DNA from 3 places in the Oceanisphaera sp. IT1-181 genome. Region 2 is predicted to be linked to each of the others. Evidence: predicted binding sites of a transcription regulator. Region 2 holds the regulator's gene; each other region holds the start of a gene.
What was found. The regulator MetJ, encoded in region 2, represses methionine synthesis genes. The targets are predictions, from matches to a motif close to AGANNTCTAGANNTCT.
Positions count from the first base shown of each region.

Region 1: metA (homoserine O-acetyltransferase MetA) is a predicted target of MetJ. The motif match lies at 1,091-1,106, and genes of this name have one in related genera.
Region 3: metN (methionine ABC transporter ATP-binding protein MetN) is a predicted target of MetJ. The motif match lies at 1,215-1,230, and genes of this name have one in related genera.

Region 1 covers NZ_CP136856.1:3,086,392-3,088,663, reverse strand. The annotation lists gene R0134_RS13690 (CinA family nicotinamide mononucleotide deamidase-related protein) at 1-997, opposite strand, end outside; gene metA (homoserine O-acetyltransferase MetA) at 1,142-2,086, shown strand.
Region 2 covers NZ_CP136856.1:185,951-188,222, reverse strand. The annotation lists gene metB (cystathionine gamma-synthase) at 1-483, opposite strand, end outside; gene metJ (met regulon transcriptional regulator MetJ) at 681-1,013, shown strand; gene cysQ (3'(2'),5'-bisphosphate nucleotidase CysQ) at 1,131-1,961, opposite strand; gene nudE (ADP compounds hydrolase NudE) at 1,964-2,272, opposite strand, start outside.
Region 3 covers NZ_CP136856.1:3,101,433-3,103,704, reverse strand. The annotation lists gene R0134_RS13755 (methionine ABC transporter permease) at 1-96, opposite strand, end outside; gene metN (methionine ABC transporter ATP-binding protein MetN) at 77-1,120, opposite strand; gene R0134_RS13745 (ABC transporter permease subunit) at 1,362-2,272, shown strand, end outside.

The DNA of each region.
Region 1 (2,272 bases), 670 kb from region 2:
ATGCTACTGGCACCCCTTTAGGGCCAGCTGCACCTATGGCTAAGGTGAGGGGGCGTGCGGATTTCTGTAGCCAATGAGCCAGTTCTTCAGCTTCGTCTGGCAAGCCGGCAAGATAGTGGCCTTCAAACTCTCGAGTGATAGTACTGATGGTATCAGTTAGGCGCCCACCGCTGGCATCTTCAAAAATCATTAAGTCTTTATCGAGTAACATGGGTCCTAGACTGGCGGTAAAGTCCATGTTGTCTCGGGCGATCAGGTGCGTGCCGACTTGGGCGAGCAATTGGGCTTCGGCTTGCGCTATGGACTCGGCATTCGCGGTGTCGATGATAAGCTTCACTTCTATGGTTGGCAGATTAGCGCGATAACCTAGCGCAATACCTGCGGGCCAAGTGAGAGCATCAAGTTTGTCGCTTAAGCCGGACTCGGATAGGCCAAATAGAAAGAAGCGGCGTACTTGGCTGCGTCCATTGTCACCCAGTTGGCGACGCAAGCGCGGCAGTATTTCATCGTTCATCATCACCTTTAGCTCAGAGGGCACCCCTGGGGTAAAAAAGAAGGTGGCGCGATTAAGCTTAACGGCGAAACCACAGGCGGTGCCGACCGGATTATCAACTAACTCCGCACCTTGAGGCAGCATGGCTTGTTTGTTGTTGCTCTTGGGCATTTCGCGGTTACGATTGCTGTATTTTTGCTGCATGACTTCAAGCCAATACTGATTGAGCTCTAAAGGTATACCTGCGGCATCGGCCATGGCCTCTGCACTAATATCATCCGAGGTGGGGCCTAAGCCGCCATTGACGATCACTATGTCTGCTTGATGACTGCGCTGTTCGAATAACTCGACTAAATCGGCCTTATCGTCACCGACGGTGAAGCGACGGCGCACTTGCCAGCCTTGCTCGAGCAGCAATTGAGACAACCAGCCGGCATTGGTATCTGTGATTAAGCCGGTCAATACCTCGTCGCCCGTGCTCACCAGTTCAATAACAGGTTCCATAATAGTCTTTCCTTTAAGGGTGTTGCCCCCGATATTAGCGTATCTTGAGCCTTTGGCACACGTTGAGGATGACAAGATTGGCCACTTTGTTGTAGAGTTCTAGATGTCTAGACTTTCTTAGTTCCGTTGTACTGGAGTAAGCTCATGCCCATTAGAATTCCCGATCGCCTGCCAGCGGCTAATGTCCTGTCTCAGGAAAACATCTTCGTGATGACGGAGACTCGCGCAGTTAATCAGGAAATTCGCCCGATGCGGGTGTTGCTGCTTAATTTAATGCCCAAGAAAATAGAAACTGAAAATCAGTTACTGCGAATGTTATCGAACTCGCCGTTACAAATTAATGTCGACTTGCTGCGCATTGACGACCGGCCGTCAAAAAACACCCCTCAGTCGCATCTAGAAAGTTTCTATCATGATTTTGAGCAGATTAAAGATCAGTTCTATGACGGTCTTATCATTACCGGTGCGCCACTGGGCCTGACCGACTTTTGTGATGTGGTTTACTGGGACAAAATAGAGCAGATTGTGGACTGGGCGAAGAGCCATGTGACCTCTACGCTGTTTCTATGTTGGGCGGCGCAGGCGGGCTTGAAGATTTTATATGGCTTGGATAAACGCACTCGGTTAGAGAAGTTATCGGGCGTTTATGAGCACCAGAACTTAGGCGGCTACGACCCGTTAGTGCGCGGTTTCGATGATGTATTTCTTGCGCCGCATTCTCGCTATGCAGACTTTCCGGTGGAGCTGTTACGGGAAAAAACCGATTTAAAAATCTTGGCGGCGTCCGATAAAGTAGGCGTCTACTTAGCGGCTAGCCCTGATGGGCGGCAAGTGTTTGTGACCGGTCATCCTGAGTACGATCCTCATACACTGGATAATGAATATCAGCGCGACCTAGAAGTAGGCATAGCGCCGCAGATGCCAGAAAACTATTACCCAGATGATAATGCGGGTAATTTACCGAGGGCGACGTGGCGCAGTCATGGCCATTTGTTGTTTGCTAACTGGCTCAACTACCATGTTTACCAGCTAACGCCTTATGACTTGAACACCTTAAGTGCTACCGGCGAATCGCTAACCAGAGACTGAATGCGTGAGAAATGAGGGTTAAAGCGGACGGGATAACATCAAAGCTACAGCCAAAGAGGTCGAATAAATTCGACCCTACAAAAATAACTGCCTTCACTCATTAATTCTCCGTTGCTGACCCAAGAAAAAGCCCCTCACTTTAAGTGAAGGGCTTTTTATCGAGAGTTGATTAAGCTCAAGGTGAAG
Region 2 (2,272 bases):
ACACAAGGCGGCAATATCGACCACGCGCAGTAAGGGGTTAGACGGGGTTTCAATCCACAGCATCTTCGGCTTTTTTGCCATGGCGGCGGCCAATGCGACCTCGTCAGTTTGATCGACGTATTCCACTTTAAAGTGGCCTTTTTTGGCAAAGGCATTAAACAGGCGATGAGTGCCGCCATAACAATCGTGGGGTGCGATTAATAAGTCATCGGCGTTTAACTGTGAGGTGACGATCAGGTTAATAGTGCCGGTACCGTTGGCCGTTACCGCGCCGCCCGCGCCTTTTTCTAATTTGGTGAGCGCATCAATCAAGGTTTGACGGGTCGGGTTGCCCGAGCGGGCATAATCGAAACGGCGCTGCTTACCAAAGTCCTCAAACGAAAAGGTGCTGCTCAGATAAATGGGCGGCACTACGGCGCCATGCTGCGTATCCGTGTCAATGCCGGTACGAACCGCATGAGTTTGAGTCTGGTAATCTGGCATATGTTCTCCTTTGCCCACTGGCAGCCTGATGTATTAAATTTATTATAATTGCTTGCCCGCACAGTAACCCAGCGCAAGCAGGCCGTCAAGCCACCTAGACGTCCAAGCATCTAAGCTGTTGGATTGCCAATATAAGGTGTAGGGGTTACAATCTCGCTCGGATTTTTAACCTTTAATAACCTTGATGCGGGTAGATAATGAAAACTGAATGGAACGGCGACTATATCAGCCCTTACGCCGAGCACGGCAAAAAAAATGAACAGGTAAAAAAGATTACCGTGTCCATACCTCTCAAGGTGTTAAAGATATTAACCGATGAGCGCACCCGTCGGCAGGTGAATAACTTGCGTCATGCCACCAACAGCGAATTGCTGTGTGAAGCATTTTTGCATGCCTATACTGGCCAGCCTTTACCCCAAGACGATGATTTGCGAAAAGACGTACCCGATCAAATTCCGGCCCGTGCGCGAGATATTATGGCGAAACTCGGTATAGAGATTGAAGACTTTGACGTCGACGACGTAGAGTAAACCTCAGAACACAGAATACAAAAAAGCAGGAGCCCACTCATGTCGGCTCCTGCTTTTTTTATGTCTAATGTTTATGCTCGAGTCTGCTGTTTAAACTTAGCAGCTCAAACTGGGTGATTATTTATCACCCGCCCCTTCTGGCTTGATTAAGATGTTGGCCCAAGTGAGCTCGGGATCGCCCATCGTAATAAAATTAGGATTAATCAACGTCTCGCGTTGGTTGTAACTTAATGGCCCTAAATAGAGGTCAACAATACGCCCGCCTGCCTCTTCTACTATGCACTGAGTAGCACCCGTGTCCCACTCACCGGTAGGGCCAATACGCATATAGATATCCGCACCGCCTTCTGCCACCAAACACGACTTTAACGAGCTTGAACCTAGCGGCACCAGCTGATAATCGAGGGCTGTGGTGAGCCGTGCGCGCACCCAGTCGACATTTTGCCGACGACTAACGGTGATCCGAAGACTGCGCAGCGGTTTGCTCGCATCATAATGGCTGGCACTAATGGCACGGACTTGGCCATCCGCTTCTTTAAAGGCACCAAAGCCACGCGCCGCATAATACAGCAGATTATTAACCGGGCCATACACCACACCCAATACCGGCTTGCCGTGTTCAATCAAGGCGATCATGGTCGAGAAATCACCGCTGCCGGCAATAAATTCTTGGGTGCCATCCAGCGGATCGACCAACCAATAGCGCGGCCAGCTGTTGCGCTTCGCCAAGGGGGCTTCACAGCCTTCTTCCGATAACACCGGAATATCAGCAATATCGCGCAGCGCCACTTTTAAAAACTCATGCGCCGCTAAGTCTGCATCCGTCACCGGGCTATTATCGTCTTTATTTTGTGCTTGATAATCGCCACTGTTATAGAGCGACAAAATCAGATCTCCCGCCTCGCGGGCGGCGGCAATCACACTGGGTAACAAAGCAGGAACATCCATATTTACTCCTTTTTATTGAGCCAGTTTTGCAGCAAATATACACCACAAATGCTGCGGGCTTCACTGAAGTCAGGCCTTGCCATCAACTCATCCAGTTGATCTAATCGCCAAGGCACCACATCAAGTGGTTCCGGCTCATCCCCTTCTAGTTGTTCAGGGTACAGATCTCGCGCTAATAAGATATCCATTCGGCTACCAAAATAACCGGGCGCCAGCGTGACTTGCTTTAAGGGTATGAGTTGTCGCGCGCCATAACCCACTTCTTCCATTAACTCTCTATTACCCGCGACCAAGGCATCTTCACCGGGATC
Region 3 (2,272 bases), 660 kb from region 2:
GATGCCTAATAAGCAGGCAATCACCCCTGAGCCAAAGGTCATCAATAAGGTTTCCCAGAGTGCTGATAACAGCAAATTAACCATGGCGTCGGACATAACCGAGTACCTCTACCTGAATTTTATGTTCTTGAAGATAAGCCAGTGCGGCCTGTGTTTGCTGTTGGCTGCCATCCAGCTCCGCCAGCATAAAGCCAAACTTAACGCCGCCTGCGTATTCCATGTCGGCGCTTAAGATGCTGACATCCACATTAAGCTCACGACTCAAAATAGAAATCAGTGGGCTATCCACAGTCTCGCCGCTAAAGCCCAGCCGCACTAACGGCAAGCTATCGGCCGAGGGTTGCGCTTGCAAACGCTGCTGATAATCCTCAGGAACTGCCAAGTTAATGGTGGAGGCAATAAAGCGGCGCGCCAGCTCAGTCTTAGCATTGGCAAAAAACCACGCCACTTCGCCTTCTTCTATTAGCTCGCCGTCGCTGATAATCGCCACTCGGTCACAAATGGTTTTCACCACCTGCATTTCATGGGTGATCAACAGTATGGTCAGACCGAGCTTACGGTTAATGTCTTTTAATAGCGTTAGAATCGATTGCGTAGTATTAGGATCCAGCGCCGAGGTAGCTTCATCACACAGCAATACCTTAGGCTTAGGCGCCAAGGCGCGTGCGATGGCCACCCGCTGTTTTTGACCACCCGACAGCGCATTGGGGTAGGCGTTAGCTCTGTGGCTTAAGCCCACCAACTCTAATAGCTCGGTTACTCTGTGCTTAATGTCAGCCTTATTCATGCCGGCCAGCTCTAATGGCAAGGCGACATTGGCGAACACGGTGCGAGAGGACAACAAATTAAAATGCTGAAAAATCATGCCGATCTTGCGCCGCGCCGCCGGCAGCTGACTTTCTTTAAGCTGGGTTAAATCTTGGCCGTCGACTAATATTTGGCCACTGGTGGGGCGCTCTAACATATTCACGCAACGGATCAGCGTGCTCTTGCCCGCGCCTGACTCGCCGATCACGCCCATAATTTGGCCCGCAGCCACTGCCAGGTTAATGTTACGCACTGCATGCACGGCCTGTTTGCCGTCGCCGTAGCGCTTACTGATATTCATTAGCTTGATCATCGGAGGATGAGCCTTTGCGGTAAGGTTTTTCACTACTTTAACAGAACAGGGTAGTGACAAGTCACAAAAGTATGACCAATAACAGTTGATGCTAAGCCGTCTGGATGTCTGAGTCAACGCAAAATGTTCATCGCTCACCATAAGGTGCGGCGCGTCTCTTTCTTGCTTATCGGCAGCCAGATAGGCTAGGGTGCTTATAGCGTTATTTCCGCGCTTTCAGGGAAAGAATTTAAGGAAAACAATGGCACAGTATTTTCTGCGGCGTTTATTGCTGCTGATCCCGACCTTTTTGGGAATTACCTTAGTGGTGTTTGCCATTACTCGCTTCGTCCCCGGTGGGCCCGTCGAGCGCATGCTAATGGAAAGCCAAATGCAAAGCAGCGAGTTTAGCCAAAGCTCGCGCGGCAGTCAGGTGCTCTCGGCGGAGCAAATCGACGAGCTTAAAGCCTTCTATGGCCTAGATAAACCTGTGTTTGAAGCCTATCGCGATTGGCTGACCAAACTGGTGCAATTAGACTTGGGTGAGTCGAGCCGCTATTTCTTGCCGGTGTGGGAGCTTATTAAAGAGCGGCTACCTGTGTCCGCCTTCTTTGGTATCTGTACCTTCTTCCTCAGTTATTTCATCTCCATCCCCTTAGGGATCCTCAAAGCGCTGAAACACAACAGCCGCTTCGACAGCATTACTTCTATGCTGATTTACGCCGGTTATGCGTTGCCCGCCTATGTGGTGGGCATTTTCTTACTGACGATTTTTTCGTTTCAGCTGGGTTGGTTCCCCATGGGTGGCTTCGTTGGCGATGACTTCTATTACCTAGAAGGCTTTTGGCCGAAAACCTTAAATCTATTCCACCATGCACTATTACCCTTGATTGCCTATGCCATTGGTGATTTTGCGGTGCTGACCATGACCATGAAAAACAGCCTAATGGAAAACCTGTCAGCCGATTATGTGCGCACTGCGGTGGCCAAAGGCTTGCCGTTTCATAAGGCGGTAACGCGCCATGCGTTGCGCAACAGCATGATCCCCATTGCCAGCCATTTCGGTAACGTGATTTCGGTGTTCTTCGCCGGCTCTTTTTTAATCGAGGTGATCTTTAATATCGATGGTCTAGGCTTGCTGGGTTACGAGGCGATAGTGGAGCGGGATTATCC